2 regions of the Lactococcus sp. SK2-659 genome follow, and region 2 is predicted to be linked to the other one. Evidence: riboswitches for the same ligand, from Rfam matches in the RefSeq annotation. Region 2 holds a riboswitch; the other holds the start of a gene.

Region 1 (8,252 bases), on a different contig from region 2:
CCATTCCTCCTAAAATATTTAGGACTGTCGATTTACCTGCCCCAGAGGAACCTAAAATGACAGCCAATTCTCCTTTTTCAATTTCAAAATTTACTTGGTCATTGGCATAAATCTTCTCTTGTCCTGATTGGTAGATTTTAGACTCATTAATCACTTCAATAAATGTCATCTTATCCCTCCTTTTTTTGTAAACGTTTTAGTTAATTATATCATAATTACATTTTACTTCTTATTCAAGTCCTCATCATTTTTAATAAAAAAATTACTGACAGAAATCCTGTCAGTAACTTTTTGTTTTTATTTCCAAAAATCATCAAAAACGCTAATTGGTAAGTGACGTTTATGTTGTGTTTTATTCCACCATGCTTCGATTTTAGCCTTAGCATCCTCAGAAATCACTTTACCTTCTGTGTAGTCATCAATATCATTGTAAGTCACACCTAATGCAATCTCGTCAGCAAGTCCTGGTTTTCCTTCTTCAAGGTCTGCAGTCGGAACTTTTTCATAAATGGCTGGGTCAGCGCCAAGTTCAGCCAAGAGTGCTTTTCCTTGACGTTTATTCAAGCGGAAAAGTGGAAGCAAGTCTGCTCCACCATCACCAAATTTTGTGAAAAATCCAGTTATATTTTCTGCTGCATGGTCTGTTCCAAGAACCGCTCCTTGATATTGACCAGCCACAGCATACTGAGTAATCATACGTTGACGTGCCTTAATATTTCCTTTGTTGAAATCTGATACTTCAATTCCAGCTTCATTGAGGGCTGCCACTTGTCCTTCAACAGCAGCTTTAATATTTACAGTCAAACTGACATCGGGTTGAATGAAAGCAAGCGCACGTTGGGCATCTTCTTCATCAGCTTGAACACCATATGGCAGGCGAATTGCTACAAATTTATAAGTCTCATCAGAAGTTTCTTGACGCATTTCTTCGATAGCAATTTGAGCCAGACGACCTGCTAAACTAGAATCTTGACCACCAGAAATCCCTAATACAAAAGACTTAATGAAAGGATATTTTTTTAGATAATCTTTCAAAAAATCAACTGACACCCTAATTTCTTCTTTAGGATCAATGACTGGTTTCACACCAAGTTCTTTAATAATTTCATCTTGTAATGTCATTTTATCTTCCTTTTACTGACAGTTTCTATATTTTACTGACAGCTCTGTCATTAACTATTTTTAATCTAAAATTTTACTCATATAGAATTCATCAATGTATTTTCCATCAACACACATTGCCTCACGGCGAACGCCTTCTATTGTGAATCCATGTTTTTGAAAAAGGGCAATCGCAGCATAGTTATTAATCATTACCGTTAATTCTAAACGTTTTACTGCTTTTTCTTTTGCCCATCTTTCTAATTCCTCAAAAAGTTGAGAACCAATTCCTTGGTGTTGAAATTCTTTAATAATTCCTACAACAACATAGGCCGTATTTCTAATTCGATTAGCATTTCCTCTTTTGGCTGACAGAAATCCAACAAATTTTCCATCAACATCAGCACCAACTAAAAAATCAAAACGTGAAATTCGACCAATTGTTCGGCTAAAATCAAATCTTCGCTCCTCTGGTTCAAGCATCATGAACTTACTTTCTGTATCCAATTGCTTTTGGACATCCCAGAAAAGTCTTGCATCACAGAGGTCTATTCGTCTTATTCTCATCATTCATCATCCAATCTCGTCATTGATACTGTTGTACGCACCTGTGAAATTAGGCGCATTTTATGATTCCATAATTCTTGTGACAAATCTACTGGGTAAGGTTGAGGATTCAAATCACGTTTATATTCATCCCAAAGTTCCTCAAGGTTTTCACGAGCAAATTCTTTAATTTCTTGCAAGCTTGGTAATTCATATATCAATTCACCATCCACAAAAATATCTTTCAAAAGTGGATTAGCATTGAAGTCTCGCACATTTTTATTGATGTAGGTATAAAGTGGGTGGAACATGTAAATTTCTTCTGCTACATCTGGACGTTCATCAGAAAATGTAATATAATCCCCCTCTGATTTGCCATCTGCTTTTTTTGTGATTCGCCAAACTTGTTTTTTACCTGGTGTAGAAACTTTTTCAGCATTACTTGAAAGTTTAATGGTATCCTGCATTTGACCACTTTCATCTTCCATAGATACTAATTTATAAACTGCACCAAGCGCTGGCTGATCATAAGCAGTAATTAATTTAGTTCCAACTCCCCAAACATCAATTTTTGCTTTTTGCATTTTTAAACTTAAAATTGTGTTTTCATCTAAATCATTTGAAGCGTAGATTTTTGCATCAGTAAATCCTGCTTCATCAAGTTGCTGACGAACTTTTTTCGAGATATAGGCCATATCTCCAGAATCAATTCGTACACCTTGGAAATTAATTTTATCGCCAAATTCACGCGCCACTTTAATCGCTGAAGGAACTCCAACTCTTAAAGTATCATAAGTATCAACAAGGAAGACACAATCTTTATGTGTCTGTGCGTATGCTTTAAAAGCCTCATAATCATTCCCATAAGATTGAACCAAAGCATGAGCATGTGTTCCACTAGCCTTCAAACCAAAGATTTTAGCTGCACGAACGTTTGATGTCGCATCAGCACCACCAATGATTGCTGCTCGTGTTCCCCAAATGGCTGCATCCATTTCTTGAGCGCGTCTTGTCCCAAATTCCAACAAAGGGTCATCCCCAATTACAGATTTGATACGAGCAGCTTTAGTAGCAATCAAAGTTTGGAAATTTATAATATTAAGAATAGCTGTTTCGACCAACTGACATTCCGCAAGCGAACCTTCAACCTGCACTAAAGGTTCATTAGCAAAAGCAAGTTGTCCTTCTTGCATCGCTCTAACTGTTCCTGTAAAACGCAATTCTTTTAAATAATTTAGAAAATCTTCCGGATAATCTAATTCACGCAAATAGGCAATATCTGTTTCCGAGAATTTAAGGTTCTTTAAATAATCAACCATTCTTTCTAAACCAGCAAAAACAGCATAACCATTTTTAAAGGGCATCTCACGGAAAAAAACCTCAAAGACCGCCTGACGCTGATGTCGTCCAAGCTCAAAGTAAGTTTGCATCATATTAATTTGATATAAGTCCGTATGTAATGTAAGACTGTCGTCTTGATATAGATGTGGCATAATTTTTTCTCCCATATTCACTTCCGCTAATCATACCGATTTTAACGCAATTCTAATCTTTATTTTATCAAATTTTGCCCTAAATTTGTACTGGGAACCCTTTATAATTATACAATAAATTATAATTTAAATTTCGCCATGTATTTTATGTAAAACTAGTCAATTTTTTGCTCCACTTATGTTTTTTGTACTACAATAGAAGTAATGGAGAAAGGAGAGGATTATGATTAGTTATCTAAAGAAACTACTTAAACAAAATGATAGTGTAAGAATCCACTTAATAGACGGAAGTGTCGTCTCTGCCTTACATTTCAAGAAAGGTTACAGCAACGGAAATTGCCTTGTAATTGATGAGGATAACACCGAGCATTATATTAACAGTAGATACATTGTCCAAATCGAATCTTAAATTAAAGAACTCCCTTGAGGAGTTTTTCTTTAGTCTTATAGATTGCGATGAGCTATGGTACAATATAAATTGACTGATTCAAAATATTGGTAGATTAAATAATTTCAAAAATTAAGGAGAAAGCCCCCTTATGAATAAAGGGAACAGAAAAAAAGTAGGTCTATTAGGAGGAAATTTTAATCCAATTCATCATGCTCATTTAATGATGGCTGACCAAGTTGCCCAACAAATGAATTTGGATAAAGTATTACTAATGCCTGAAAATATTCCACCTCATGTCGATGAAAAAGAAACCATTTCTGCAAAACATCGAGTTAAAATGCTTGAGTTAGCAATCAAAGAAAATCCTAGACTCGGTCTTGAGTTGATTGAAATTGAACGTGGAGGAAAATCTTACAGTTATGACACGCTCAAACTCCTGACTGAAGCTAATCCTGATACCGATTATTATTTCATTATTGGTAGCGACATGGTGGAATATCTTCCCAAATGGTACAAAATTGATGAACTCCTAAAACTTGTGACATTCATTGCCTTAAGAAGAACGGATACAATCTCCAAAAGTCCTTATCCTGTTACTTGGCTTGATGCTCCCTTGTTACCAATTTCTAGTACAATGCTAAGGGAAATGTTTGCCAAAAATATTGAACCCACTTACTTCTTACCTCAAAACGTTATTGATTACATTAAAACTGAAAAATTATATAAAAAAAGATGACCCAGAGAGGTCATCTTTTTGTTTAAACTTCCAAATTTAGAACTTCTTGCGCATAAATGGATGAATTTCCATTCAAAACGTAGGCAATTGTCATAATTGGTAGGATATATTGAACCGAACCAAAGCCAAAGACCTCCGCAGCAATAAAAATTGGGCCAAAATAAGAGTTTGTTGCGGCTGAAAAAATTGAAACATAACCCGCAGCAGCCACAAATTCGACAGGTAAACCAAAGAGCATAGCCAAAGCTGCACCCAATGTTGAGCCAATAGCAAAGAGTGGTGTGACTTCCCCACCTTGGAATCCAGCAGAAATAGATAAAACCGTAAAGATTAATTTTAATATCCAATCATATCCATTGATATGTCCACCGTTAAAACTTAAAGAAATCAAATTTGTCCCAAGACCAGCATAACGGTCCAAATGAATAACAAGTAAACCAATTGAGATGACAATTCCCATCAAAATAATTCTATAATAAGGATTAACAATTCTTTTAGCGACGGTTGCTTTCATAAAAGCTAAAGATTCCGCAAAAAATCTTCCTACAAGTCCAAAACAAACGGCAATGACAGCCAATTTTAATAGAACCAAAGGGTCAATATGAATGTTAGTATTGATTGCGAAAGAAAATTTTTCTAATCCCAAACTGCTTGAAGTCCAACTTGCAACATATGAACCAACCAAAGCTGGGATTAAAGCTCTATACTCAATTTTACCCAACATTAAAATTTCAATAGCAAAGAAAGTTGCCGCGATTGGCGTTTGAAAGAGCCCTGCAAAACCAGCAGCCATACCAGTAATCAAAAGTATTTTTTTAGCTTCTTTTGCTGAGAGTTTTTTACCAATCGCATGTCCAATCACACCACCAATTTGAACTGCAACTCCTTCACGACCAACACTGGCACCAAACAAATGAGAAAGCCAAGTCGAGAAAACAATCAGCGGAACAAGACGTTTTGGAATATCTTCTCGCCCATGATTCCCCGCTTCAAAAATTAGGCCCATTCCTTTTTGGCTGTCTTTACCAAAATTCTTATAAATATAAACGATTAAGAGACCGGCTAAGGTTAAAAATGGAATTAAATATAGGGCATGACTATCTCTAAATTCAGTAATATAGATAAGCCCTCGACCAAATATAGCATCAACAATACCAATTAAGCCCCCAATAATTACAGCTAAGAAGACATATAAAATTGCGCTTCTTGAAATTCCTACTTTAAAAAAATTCATTTTTGAAACTCCTTGTTTGTGAGTTTAACTCACTTTATAATATTTTACAAAACAAAAGGCGCTACAAACAAGACTACTTGGAGATAGCCTTTTGTTTGTAGGCGCCATTAGTTTTAAGATTTTATTCTTAAAGCGGTTTCGGGTGTGCACCATACCCATCATTATTAATATTTATTTTAACATTTTATGAAATATTTACAAGAAAAAGCTCAGTCGCGCATCCCATTCTTACGTTGAATTTCTTTAAGTTTATCCGGAGTAACATCTTCTCCTGTTTTTTCATCAATAACTTTGATGGTTTCAACTTGTGAGCGGAAATTTGCTTTAACACTATCGAGGTAAGCACGACGTAAAAGGGCTTGTTCTTCAAGCTCAGCTTCTGATAATCCTTCTGCTTTTTTCTTACGCGCTAATTCATTAATACGTTCTACTTGTTCATTTGTAATTGCCATTTCTTAGTTCCTTTCTTCGTGAATATTTTTAAAATTACTGACAGAACTCAAATTTTACTGACAGCTTTTTAGAGTCATAAATAAACTTTCTGTCAGTAAATTTATCAATTTTATTTTGTATTAATCAAAGAAAAATCAGCCATAACGCTTGTTAATGCAACAACTTCTGACAACAACGCAATACGATTATCACGAACTGCTAAATCTTCAGCCATAACCATTACACTCTCAAAGAAAGTTTCAATTGCAGGTGCAAGTGAATGAACAATTGCTCTGAATTTTTCTTCACCAGGCATATAAGTCCATTGATTTTGAAGAGAAATAACAACATTATAAAGTGCTTCTTCTGCATCTTCTTCAAAAAGTGTTGGATTTATTTCTTTAATATCTTTTGCTTTTTTAACCAAATTAATTGAACGTGAAACATTTTCAATTGCTGGTTTAAAAGGTTCGTGAAGTTTGTGCCCATCAATGACAAAAGCCGATTCCATCATGTTTGTAATATCAAAGCTTGAACTATTAATTGCCGCTTCAACAATATCATGACGATCGAGTTTTTCAAGCAAGAGTTTTTGAATACGTGCTTTGACAAAATCCAAAATTTCAAGATGATTTTCACCTTCAAATTGGTCAATAAATAAAGATAAATCGAAATGCCAATTCATTTTTTCAATAATACGAATCAAGCCTTGTACTGCTCGACGTAGGGCGTAAGGGTCATTTGAACCAGAAGGAATTAAACCAACATTAAAGAAAGAAAGGACTGAATCAATTTTGTCAGCTGCTGCAAGCACAGAACCAACTTTTGTTTCAGGCAATTCTCCCTCGGCTGAAGTTGGCATATAATGTTCACGAATTGCTGCAGAAACATTTGCATTTTCACCAGCTAAAAGCGCATATTTTTCACCCATTACCCCTTGTAATTCATCAAATTCTCCAACCATTCCTGTCAAAAGGTCAAATTTATAAATTTCAGCACTACGGGCAACGTCTCTTTTTTCTTCATCTGTCAAACCAGCAATATCAGCTAACTTAGCGGCTATTTCTTTTGTTCGCGCCATGTGTTCAGTAATTGAACCAATTTTAGCATGGAAAGTTACTTTAGCAAGTTTAGCGACCAAATCTTCAATTTTAAGTTTTTGGTCTTCTTTCCAGAAAAACTCTGCATCTTCAAGACGAGCAACCAAAACTTTTTCATTTCCGAGCACGACATTTTCAATATTTTCAGCGTTCCCATTACGGACAGAGATAAAGTTTGGTGCGAGTTGACCTTCTTGGTTATAAACTTCAAAATAACGTTGATTATCACGCATTGATGTCACTAAAACTTCTGCTGGAACAGAAAGATATTTAGGATCAAATGAACCAACAAAGGCAGTTGGATATTCAACAATATTATTTACTTCTTCTAATAAATCTTTATGCAAAGTAACTTGCCATTTATTTTCAGACGCAAGAGCCAAAATTTGAGCTGAAATTTCTGCTTTACGATGTTCAGCATCAACTAAAACAAAGTTTTCTGGCATTTTGCTAGCATAATCATTTGCATTTTTGAGTTCAACCTCAACATTTGCCAAGAAACGATGGCCCCGTGAAAAACGATTTGCTGTTACGTCCAATAAATCAAAAGCAACAACTTTATCTTCTAGAAGTGAAACAATCCATTGAATTGGACGAACAAAGAGAAAATCATTATTTCCCCATTTCATATAAGTTGAGAATGTCATTTTTGCGATGACTTCATCGCCAACTTTAGACAGAATTTCTTCTGCTTTTACTCCGTCAATATGTTTTTTAGCATAATAATAATCACCCTTAAGGATTAAATCATCTGGAGTAGCTCCTTGTCCTCTTGAGAAACCTTGAATCGCTTTTGACCAATTCCCTTGCGCATCTTTAGCAATTTTAGCAGATGGACCTTTAACTTCTTCATCAATCGCTTCTGACGCTTCTGCCAAACCTTCAACAATAATTGCTAAACGACGTGGAGTTGAAAATTTAATAATTTTATCAAATTCTAAACGATTTTCTTTAAGAAAAGTTTCCATTCTTTCGGCTAATTGATTGATTGAAGGAGTCACCAAATGTGCTGGAATTTCTTCCAAACCAATTTCAAGTAAGTAATTTGTCATTATTTTTCTTCTCCTTCTACAATCTTAGTATATTTTCCTTTTTTACCAAGGTATTTTTCACGCAACGCTTCATCTTTTAAGAGCGGGAAACCAAGTTTTGCACGTTCTTCAATGAAAGTTTTTGCTACCTTACGTGCCATTGTACGAACGCGATGCATATAGCCTGC
Region 2 (8,252 bases):
ACAATATCACCTACTCTAACCGTCCCTTGTGTAGGCTGCAACAATCCATTCAGATGTTGCAAAAGTGTCGATTTACCAGAACCAGTATGCCCAATCAAAGCCGTATAACTTCCTTTTTTGACTTCTAAATCAATGTCAAAAAGGGCACGACTGGCAAAGGGACTGTTGGGCTGATAAGTATAATTTACTTTTTCAAATTTAATCATTTTTCTTTTTTCTCAAATCCAATAATATCCATTTTTTCATTAATATGTGTCAAACTCCCAGTAGCTTGATAACCAAGTTTTTCATAAAAATGGATGTTGCCTGCTTCTTGCAAAATAGTTGATAGTTCCCACCCATCTTTAGGATGGTACATCTGTTCAAGTTTCTTTATGGTCATTTGCCCCAAACCTAGATTTTGATAATCTGGTAAAATGCCAAAGTCTCCGATATGAATTTTATCTTGACCTTCAAAATCCCAAGTCACATGAGCTAGACGAACAATACCTACAATTTTTTCGTCAAATTTAATAAAAAATAAGCTCATAAATTCTTTATCAAACCATCTTTCAATTTTTGTTATGGGAGTGTTTGCTGGGTTAATCTCATCATCATGATACTTTTTCAAATAGAGACTAAAAATGAACTGATAGAGTTTCAAAACATGGTTTGATTGACTTTTTTCCACTTTTACAAGTTCAATTTCCATGATCAAATCTCCTTTATTACTGACAGAAATTCTGTCAGTAAATTTAGCGCAACTTATCAGCCAAAAGCTCTACCAATTCGTCTTCTGACAGATACTTTTCTGGTAAATCAAAGCCATTTTTTCGCAGGTCTTTCATTAAATTTGAAGAGAAGGGAACATCTAGTCCAATTTCAACCATATCCTCACTCGTTGCAAAGAGTTCAGACGGTGCCGCTTCCTTAATTATTTTTCCTGCTTTCATCACTAAAATTCGGTCAGAGCTTGCTGCTTCATCAAGGTCATGAGTAATAGATAAAACGGTCAGTTGATATTTCTCTTTAATTTCATGAATCACGCGCATAATCTCTTGACGCCCGGTTGGGTCAAGCATTGAGGTTGATTCATCAAGAATAATGATTTCAGGTCGCAAAGCAATAATTCCAGCCACGGCTACCCTTTGTTTTTGTCCACCAGAAAGTCTCGCGGGTTCGCGGGTTTTGAAATCAAGCATATTGACAGCAAGCAAAGCTTCGTCAACTCGTTTAATCATCTCTTCCCGTGGAATTCCTTGATTTTCCATACCAAAAGCGACATCATCTTCAACCGTTGCCCCAACAAATTGGTTATCCGGATTTTGAAAAACCATCCCAATCTTTCGACGAAGATTCCAGACATTTTCAGCAGTCAAAAGCTCTCCATCAATTTTGACTTTTCCTTCAAATTCTTCAAAAAGACCGTCAATCAGTCGAGCAGTCGTCGATTTCCCAGAACCATTTTGGCCAATAATCGAAACCCATTCCCCTTTTGTAATCGAAAAGGAAACCCCATTAAGCTGATTTACATCACTTTCTTTTTCATATTTAAAAACTAAATTTTCTACTTCGAGAATTTTATTCATAGCCCTTATTATACCAAATTTTAAACACTTTTAAGCATTTAGTTTTATATTTCTACTAAAAATGACATTCTTTATCGCCAAAACAAAACATTTAAAAGTTATTGCTAAACAAGAAGAAATTTTGTTATAATATTAAGGAAGTCGGAGAAGTGTCCGAGTGGCCGAAGGAGCACGCCTGGAAAGTGTGTATACGTCACAAGCGTATCGGGGGTTCGAATCCCCTCTTCTCCTTTATAAATTCACATTCTTAAAAATAAAAAAACATTAATTATAAAAATTAATGTTTTTTTATTTTTATCTATCCTGGAAAACTAGCAAGAGCTACATCTTTTCCTAATTCTTCTTCAATTCGCAAGAATTGATTATATTTTTCAACCCGTTCACTTCGAGCCATTGAACCTGTTTTTATTTGGCCAGCATGCATGGCTACCGCAAAATCGGCAATGTAGCTATCAACTGTTTCACCTGAACGGTGAGAAATCATTGTCTTATAGCCTGCTTTTCTCGCTAAACTAATTGCTTCAATCGCTTCAGTTACTGTTCCGATTTGATTAAGTTTAATCAAAATAGCATTTGCTACGCCTTTTTTAATTCCTTCTTTGAAAATTTCGGGATTTGTCACAAAAATATCGTCACCCACTAATTGAATTTTTTGACCTTGAGCTTTCGTTTGAGCTGCAAAGCCATCCCAGTCATGTTCAGAAAATCCATCTTCAATGGAAATAAGTGCTGGATATTTTTCAACTAAATTTTCATAGTAAGTCAATAGTTCTTTAGAAGTCAATTTTTGCCCTTCAAAACGATAAACTTTTTCTTTATCATCATAAAATTCACTTGAAGCTGGGTCAATGGCAATCGCAATTTCTTCACCAGGAACATATCCTGCACTTTCAATTGCTTGATAAAGTGTAGCAATTGCATTTTCAGTAGAACCAAGTTTAGGGGCAAAGCCACCTTCATCACCTACGGCTGTTTCTAGCCCTTTGTCAGCTAAAATTTTCTTCAGAGTATGGTAGATATTTGCAATTTTTTCTAAACCATTGCGAAAGCTTTCCCGTTTGACTGGTGTAATCAAAAATTCTTGAACGTCAATTCCTGAATCGGCATGTACTCCACCATTAATGACATTGAAAAATGGTTGAGGAAGTTCTAAATCAACTCCACCAAGATAGCGATAGAGTGGAATTTTTTCACTATTCGCTGCCGCGCGAGAAATGGCCATTGAAACCCCTAAAATTGCATTAGCCCCTAAACGAGATTTATTTTTTGTCCCGTCAAGCTCAATCATCAAATGATCTAATTTTGCTTGATTAAATGGTGATTGTCCTTTCAAGGCTTCATAAATTTCGCCATTGATATTTGCGACGGCTTTAGAAACGCCTTTCCCTTGAAGACGGTCTCCACCATCTCTTAATTCAACTGCTTCACGGTCTCCGGTTGATGCTCCTGAGGGTACTGCTGCGCGTCCTAGTGTTCCATCTGTTAATCTAACATCTACCTCAACGGTTGGATTTCCTCTAGAATCAAAAATTTCTCTTGCGTGGATGTTTTCGATTGTGACTGTCATAATAAATCTCCTTTTCTTTTCCTTTAATGCCTTGTAAGTCAAAGAAAAAATGGCAGACTACAAGGCAAAAAAAGACTTTGCTTTGTAGGCGCCATTAGATTCAAGCTATTTCTTGAAACGGTTTCGGGTGTGCACCATACCCATCTGCTATTAATTTACCACTTTATTTTTATGAGGTCAAATTTTTGAAACTTATATTTAAAAAATACATTTATCATTAAGCAAAATTGTGTTATAATCACTATAATTCGCTCCTGTCAGTAAAGACAGAGCCATCAGTAAGGAATGACATGAAAACACTACTTGTTCTATGTGAAGTTAAATATTGGCATGATTTTAGAGAGGGCTTGGCAAAAGTTGGCGTTTCTTTTCTTGGCTTTGATAAGAAAAAGCCTAATCGATTTGAGATTGATCAACTTGTTGCCAAAGCTGATTTCGTCATTATGAGAAACCGCAATGTGGCTCATCATTCAGTTCAATTTGCTAAAGAAGCTTGTAAAGCAACCGATACACCCTTTTGGATTAGTAGTAACTTTGGTTTAGAAACCATTATCAAGCAACTTTCTCAAACTTTTCCAGATGAATCTTTTGAAAGCACCGACCAAAATAAGAAAAGCAAAAGGAAAAATGAAAATAGAGTTCTGCAAAAGCAAAATTCCTTAGCCGAAAGTGCCCAAAGCAAAGAAAGTCAAAATTATTTAAAAGGAAAAAAGAAACATCTCCCTCTAAAATCGGCGCTAAAAGATTTCAAAATTACTGACGACGAACCAGATTTTACAAAATTATTTAAAAAATAAGCGCTGATGCATTTGTCAGTGCTTATTTTTAGTGACAGAATTTCTGTCAGAAGATAGCCGTTGGCACTTTAGTGCTTACGAATATGCTCGAATATCCATAAGTAACTTTTAAATTAATTTTTCTTTATGAATTTGTTCAAAAGTTTTTTCACCATCATTGAGTTTTTCCCAAATGACAACTTGTCCTTGTTTTCGAGATTTTGGTACATCGATAATCCGCTGATTTGATGACCCACGGAATTGGAGCATTAAGTTTTTCTTTGATAATTCAAAACGACCGTCAACTAAAATATCTAACAAATCAAGCATTTCTAATTTGTCATCTGTTTCAAGCAACATCTCTTCCCATGTATAACCTGTCCATGACCAAATATCTTTATCCGGTAACTCACGACGAATCCGTTTGAGCAAAGGAATCAAAAATGTCGTGTTCAAGAAAGGTTCCCCACCAAGAAGCGTCAATCCTTGGACATAAGGTTGAGAAAGATCAGCCATAATTTTATCTTCAAGCTCTTTGGTATAGGGCGTTCCATAACGAAATGACCAAGTGGCTTGATTATAGCAGCCCTCGCAATGAAACATACAGCCGCTCACATAAAGTGAGCAGCGCACCCCTTCACCATCAACGAAATTGAAGGGTTTATAATCTGCAATATAATTTTGTGAGAGTTCATCAGCTCTCCATTCTCCTGGTTTTGGATTGTTCATACTTATTTCTCCGCAAAATATTTTGATTTCGCTTCGTCAACTTCGACTGAATCAATCAAATTTCCATCGTTCAAGGCTCCGACAGAACCATTCATATGTTTTACACGTGATGAAATTTCTTTGTGACGACCATGAACCATTGGACGTGCTTGCGGATTTCCAAGATATCCACAAGTTCTTTTGACAACGTCACAGGTTTTAGGATCATCATTGCCACATTGTGGACATTTAAATCCACGTTCCGTTGCCGCAAAATCTCCTTCAAAGCCACAAGCATAGCAGTGGTCAATTGGTGCATTTGTTCCAAGATATCCAATGCGATCGTAGGCAAAGTCCCAGACTGCTTCAAGAGCTTTCGGATTTTGTTGAAGAACAGGATATTCACAGTAATGAATGAATCCACCATTGGCATAAACAGGATAGTCTTTTTCAAACTCTAATTTTTCAAATGGAGTTGGATTTTTACGCACATCATAGTGGAAAGAATTAGTATAGTAATCTTTGTCAGTAATATCTGCAACTGAACCGAATTTTTCTTTATCCATTCGGCAGAAACGGTCAGTTAAACTTTCTGACGGTGTTGAGTAAACAGAATAATGATAACCAGAGGCTTTAGACCAATCTTCACAATCTTCATGCATTCGTTTCACAATTTCAATTGTAAAAGCTTTAGCTTCAGGATTATTTTCCCAAGTTGGGCCATAAAAAGTAGTCGCCACTTCATAAAGTCCAATGTAACCTAAACTTACAGTTGCACGTTCTTTATTGTACAATTCATCAACTGAACCTTCGGCATCAAGACGTCCCAATGCACCATTCATAAAGAGAATAGGTGCATTTTTAGGTTGTGCTTCTTTAGCACGTTCAACACGAAAAGCAAGGGCATCATGAGCAATTTCAATTCTTTCATTGAAGATTTCCCAGAATTTTTCTTTATTTCCAGCGGCTTCAAGAGCAATACGTGGAAGGTTAACTGTAACAACTCCAAGATTATTACGTCCAGCAGTCACGTCATTCCCATTTTCATCTTTCCAGCCTTGCAAGAATGAACGACAACCCATTGAAGCTTTAAATGAACCTGTTAATTCAACAATTTTATCATAGCTCAAAATATCAGGGTACATCCGTTTTGTTGAACATTCAAGCGCAAGTTCTTTGATGTCATAGTTTGGTGTCCCTACTTCAAGGTTAAGCCCACGTTTGAGCGTGAAAATTAATTTAGGGAAAATGGCAGTACGGTGTTCTGAACCTAAACCACCAATCCGTACTTTCAAAATTGCTTTTTGGATTTCACGCGCATACCAATCGTCTCCAAGACCAAAACCAACCGTTACAAAAGGCGTTTGACCATTTGAAGTAAACAAAGTATTAATTTCATATTCTAAAGATTGCATTGCATCATAGATATCTTTGGCTGTTTTTTCACGAGCATAAGCTTCTTGTTTTTCAGCACCATCAATCCATTTTTGTGCATCTTTTAAATGTTTTTTATAATTTAATTTCGCGTAAGGCGCCAATACTTCATCGGCACGGTCAAATGAACAACCACCATATTGTGAACTAGCCACATTAGCGATGATTTGACTGGCTTGCGCAGTTGCTGTTTGAATTGATTTTGGCGAATCTACTTGCGCATTTCCAAGTTTAAAACCATTTTCAAACATATTTTTAAAGTCAATCAAACAACAGTTAGCCATTGTAGTAAATGGACTATAATCAAGGTCATGATAATGAATATCACCTTTTTGGTGAGCATTTGCCACATGTGGCGGAAGAAGTTTCAATCCAATTGCTTTGGAAACCGCACCAGCTGTCAAATCACGTTGAGTATTGAAAACGTTAGAATCTTTATTGGCATTTTCATTAACGACAGTTTGGTCGCGATTAATTAATTTTTCAATCGTGAAATTGATATCCGTTGCTTTGGTACGGGCCAAATCACGGTTAGCACGATAAGAGATATATTCTTCAGCCAATTGAGTTTCACCAGACTCAAGGAGTTCTTGCTCAACAATCGATTGAATTTCATAAATTTTGACATTTTCAGAAAAACGAGTAAAGATTTCACTGACTACTCTGTCAGTAAGTTCTGAAAGAACCGACATATCTGTCAGTTCGACTTTTTTAGCCGCTTTAGTCAAAGCATCAAAAATTTTCTCACTGTTAAATTTCACTGAGCGTCCGTCACGCTTTATCACATTAATTTCTTCTAGTGTTACATCTTGATATTTTACTTCACTTTTCATATTAACCATCCTCTTCAATTACATCATCTATTTTATCAAATTCTCGGAAATGACACAATATATAGGTTAAATTATGTAAACACACACAATATCTTGTGTTGCTTGTTTTCATTCCCTTTTCTCAATTTCGCAAAGCAAAATATAATCTCCTTGTATTCAAAACGTAATCAATGCGTCTTAAATCAGACTTTTTCTCTAAATCCTCACATTTTCTAGCCAATATAAAACATTAAATAAAAAACGTTTACAAACCGCCACATAATTGTCATCTTTTTCTTCCATTAAGCGTGGTAAAATAGGGTAGTACTTATTTTATTCTGTATTTTCAGGAAAGGAATTATTTATGCCAGTTTCTCGTATTAAAGTTAAAAATAGACATTTAAAAAAGAAAGCCAAAAAACCACTGGCTTTTTATAAACCAGCGACCAAATTTGCTGGCGCTGTTCTCATTGCAGGAACTTTGACGACCACTCATGAGCTTTTGCTCCAACAAACAAGCCCAATGGTTCAAGCTGCAACAAATTCGACAGAAGCTTTTATTGAAAGTATTGCTGCATCAGCAAAACCAGTTGCCGATAGCAATGGTCTTTATCCTTCAGTTATGATTGCCCAAGCTATTTTGGAAAGTAACTGGGGTTCAAGCCAACTTTCTCGTGCCCCCTATTATAATTTATTCGGTATTCAAGGAACTTACCAAGGAAAAAGCGTTGTTTTTAAAACTCAAGAATATCTCAATGGTAAATGGGTCACAAAAGATATGCCATTTAGGGTTTATCCTTCCTTTAATCAAAGTTTCCAAGACAATGCTTATGTTTTAAAAACTACAAACTTTGGAAATGGTCCTTATTATGCTAAAGCTTGGCGAGCAAACGCAGCAACTTATCAAGATGCAACTGCAGCTTTAACAGGAAAATATGCAACTGACCCTAATTATGGTGCTTCCCTGAATCGAATTATCTCCCAATATAATTTGACTCGTTTTGACGGGGCTTCTTCAGCTGGTACTTCTAACACTGGTGGTTCGACAGTTACAAATACCAATAATAATACAAGTATAAGCTCAACCACTTATACGGTTAAATCTGGCGATACACTTTGGGGAATTTCGCAAAAATATGGAATTAGTGTTGCTCAAATCCAAAGCGCGAACAATCTTAAAAGTACAGTCATCTATATTGGGCAAAAGCTTGTATTGAAAACTTCAAGTTCTTCGTCTAATACAAATAGTTCAACTTCTTCAGGAAATTCTGCCGCAACTACAACGCCTACTACTTCGGTAACTCCTGCCAAACCAGCTTCACAGACGACGATTAAGGTTAAATCTGGTGATACGCTTTGGGGACTCTCTGTCAAATATAAAACGACG

What was found. Region 2 has a riboswitch for fluoride ahead of eno (phosphopyruvate hydratase). Riboswitches for the same ligand answer to the same signal wherever they lie in the genome.
Region 1: linked by a shared signal. The riboswitch ahead of LDP15_RS04235 (voltage-gated chloride channel family protein) and the one ahead of eno (phosphopyruvate hydratase) in region 2 are both predicted to bind fluoride.

Annotation. Positions count from the first base shown of each region.
Region 1 covers NZ_JAIWQZ020000001.1:908,028-916,279, forward strand. The annotation lists gene LDP15_RS04210 (ABC transporter ATP-binding protein) at 1-169, opposite strand, end outside; gene nadE (ammonia-dependent NAD(+) synthetase) at 298-1,122, opposite strand; gene LDP15_RS04220 (GNAT family N-acetyltransferase) at 1,183-1,671, opposite strand; gene LDP15_RS04225 (nicotinate phosphoribosyltransferase) at 1,668-3,140, opposite strand; gene LDP15_RS04230 (nicotinate-nucleotide adenylyltransferase) at 3,680-4,267, shown strand; gene LDP15_RS04235 (voltage-gated chloride channel family protein) at 4,290-5,501, opposite strand; fluoride riboswitch at 5,593-5,667, opposite strand; gene LDP15_RS04240 (DUF896 domain-containing protein) at 5,711-5,953, opposite strand; gene glyS (glycine--tRNA ligase subunit beta) at 6,064-8,085, opposite strand; gene glyQ (glycine--tRNA ligase subunit alpha) at 8,085-8,252, opposite strand, start outside.
Region 2 covers NZ_JAIWQZ020000002.1:350,485-358,736, reverse strand. The annotation lists gene LDP15_RS08940 (energy-coupling factor ABC transporter ATP-binding protein) at 1-206, opposite strand, end outside; gene LDP15_RS08935 (GNAT family N-acetyltransferase) at 203-691, opposite strand; gene LDP15_RS08930 (energy-coupling factor ABC transporter ATP-binding protein) at 735-1,568, opposite strand; tRNA gene LDP15_RS08925 (tRNA-Ser) at 1,712-1,799, shown strand; gene eno (phosphopyruvate hydratase) at 1,867-3,135, opposite strand; fluoride riboswitch at 3,214-3,286, opposite strand; gene LDP15_RS08915 (DUF2325 domain-containing protein) at 3,426-3,932, shown strand; gene nrdG (anaerobic ribonucleoside-triphosphate reductase activating protein) at 4,041-4,646, opposite strand; gene nrdD (anaerobic ribonucleoside-triphosphate reductase) at 4,643-6,886, opposite strand; gene LDP15_RS08900 (LysM peptidoglycan-binding domain-containing protein) at 7,230-8,252, shown strand, end outside.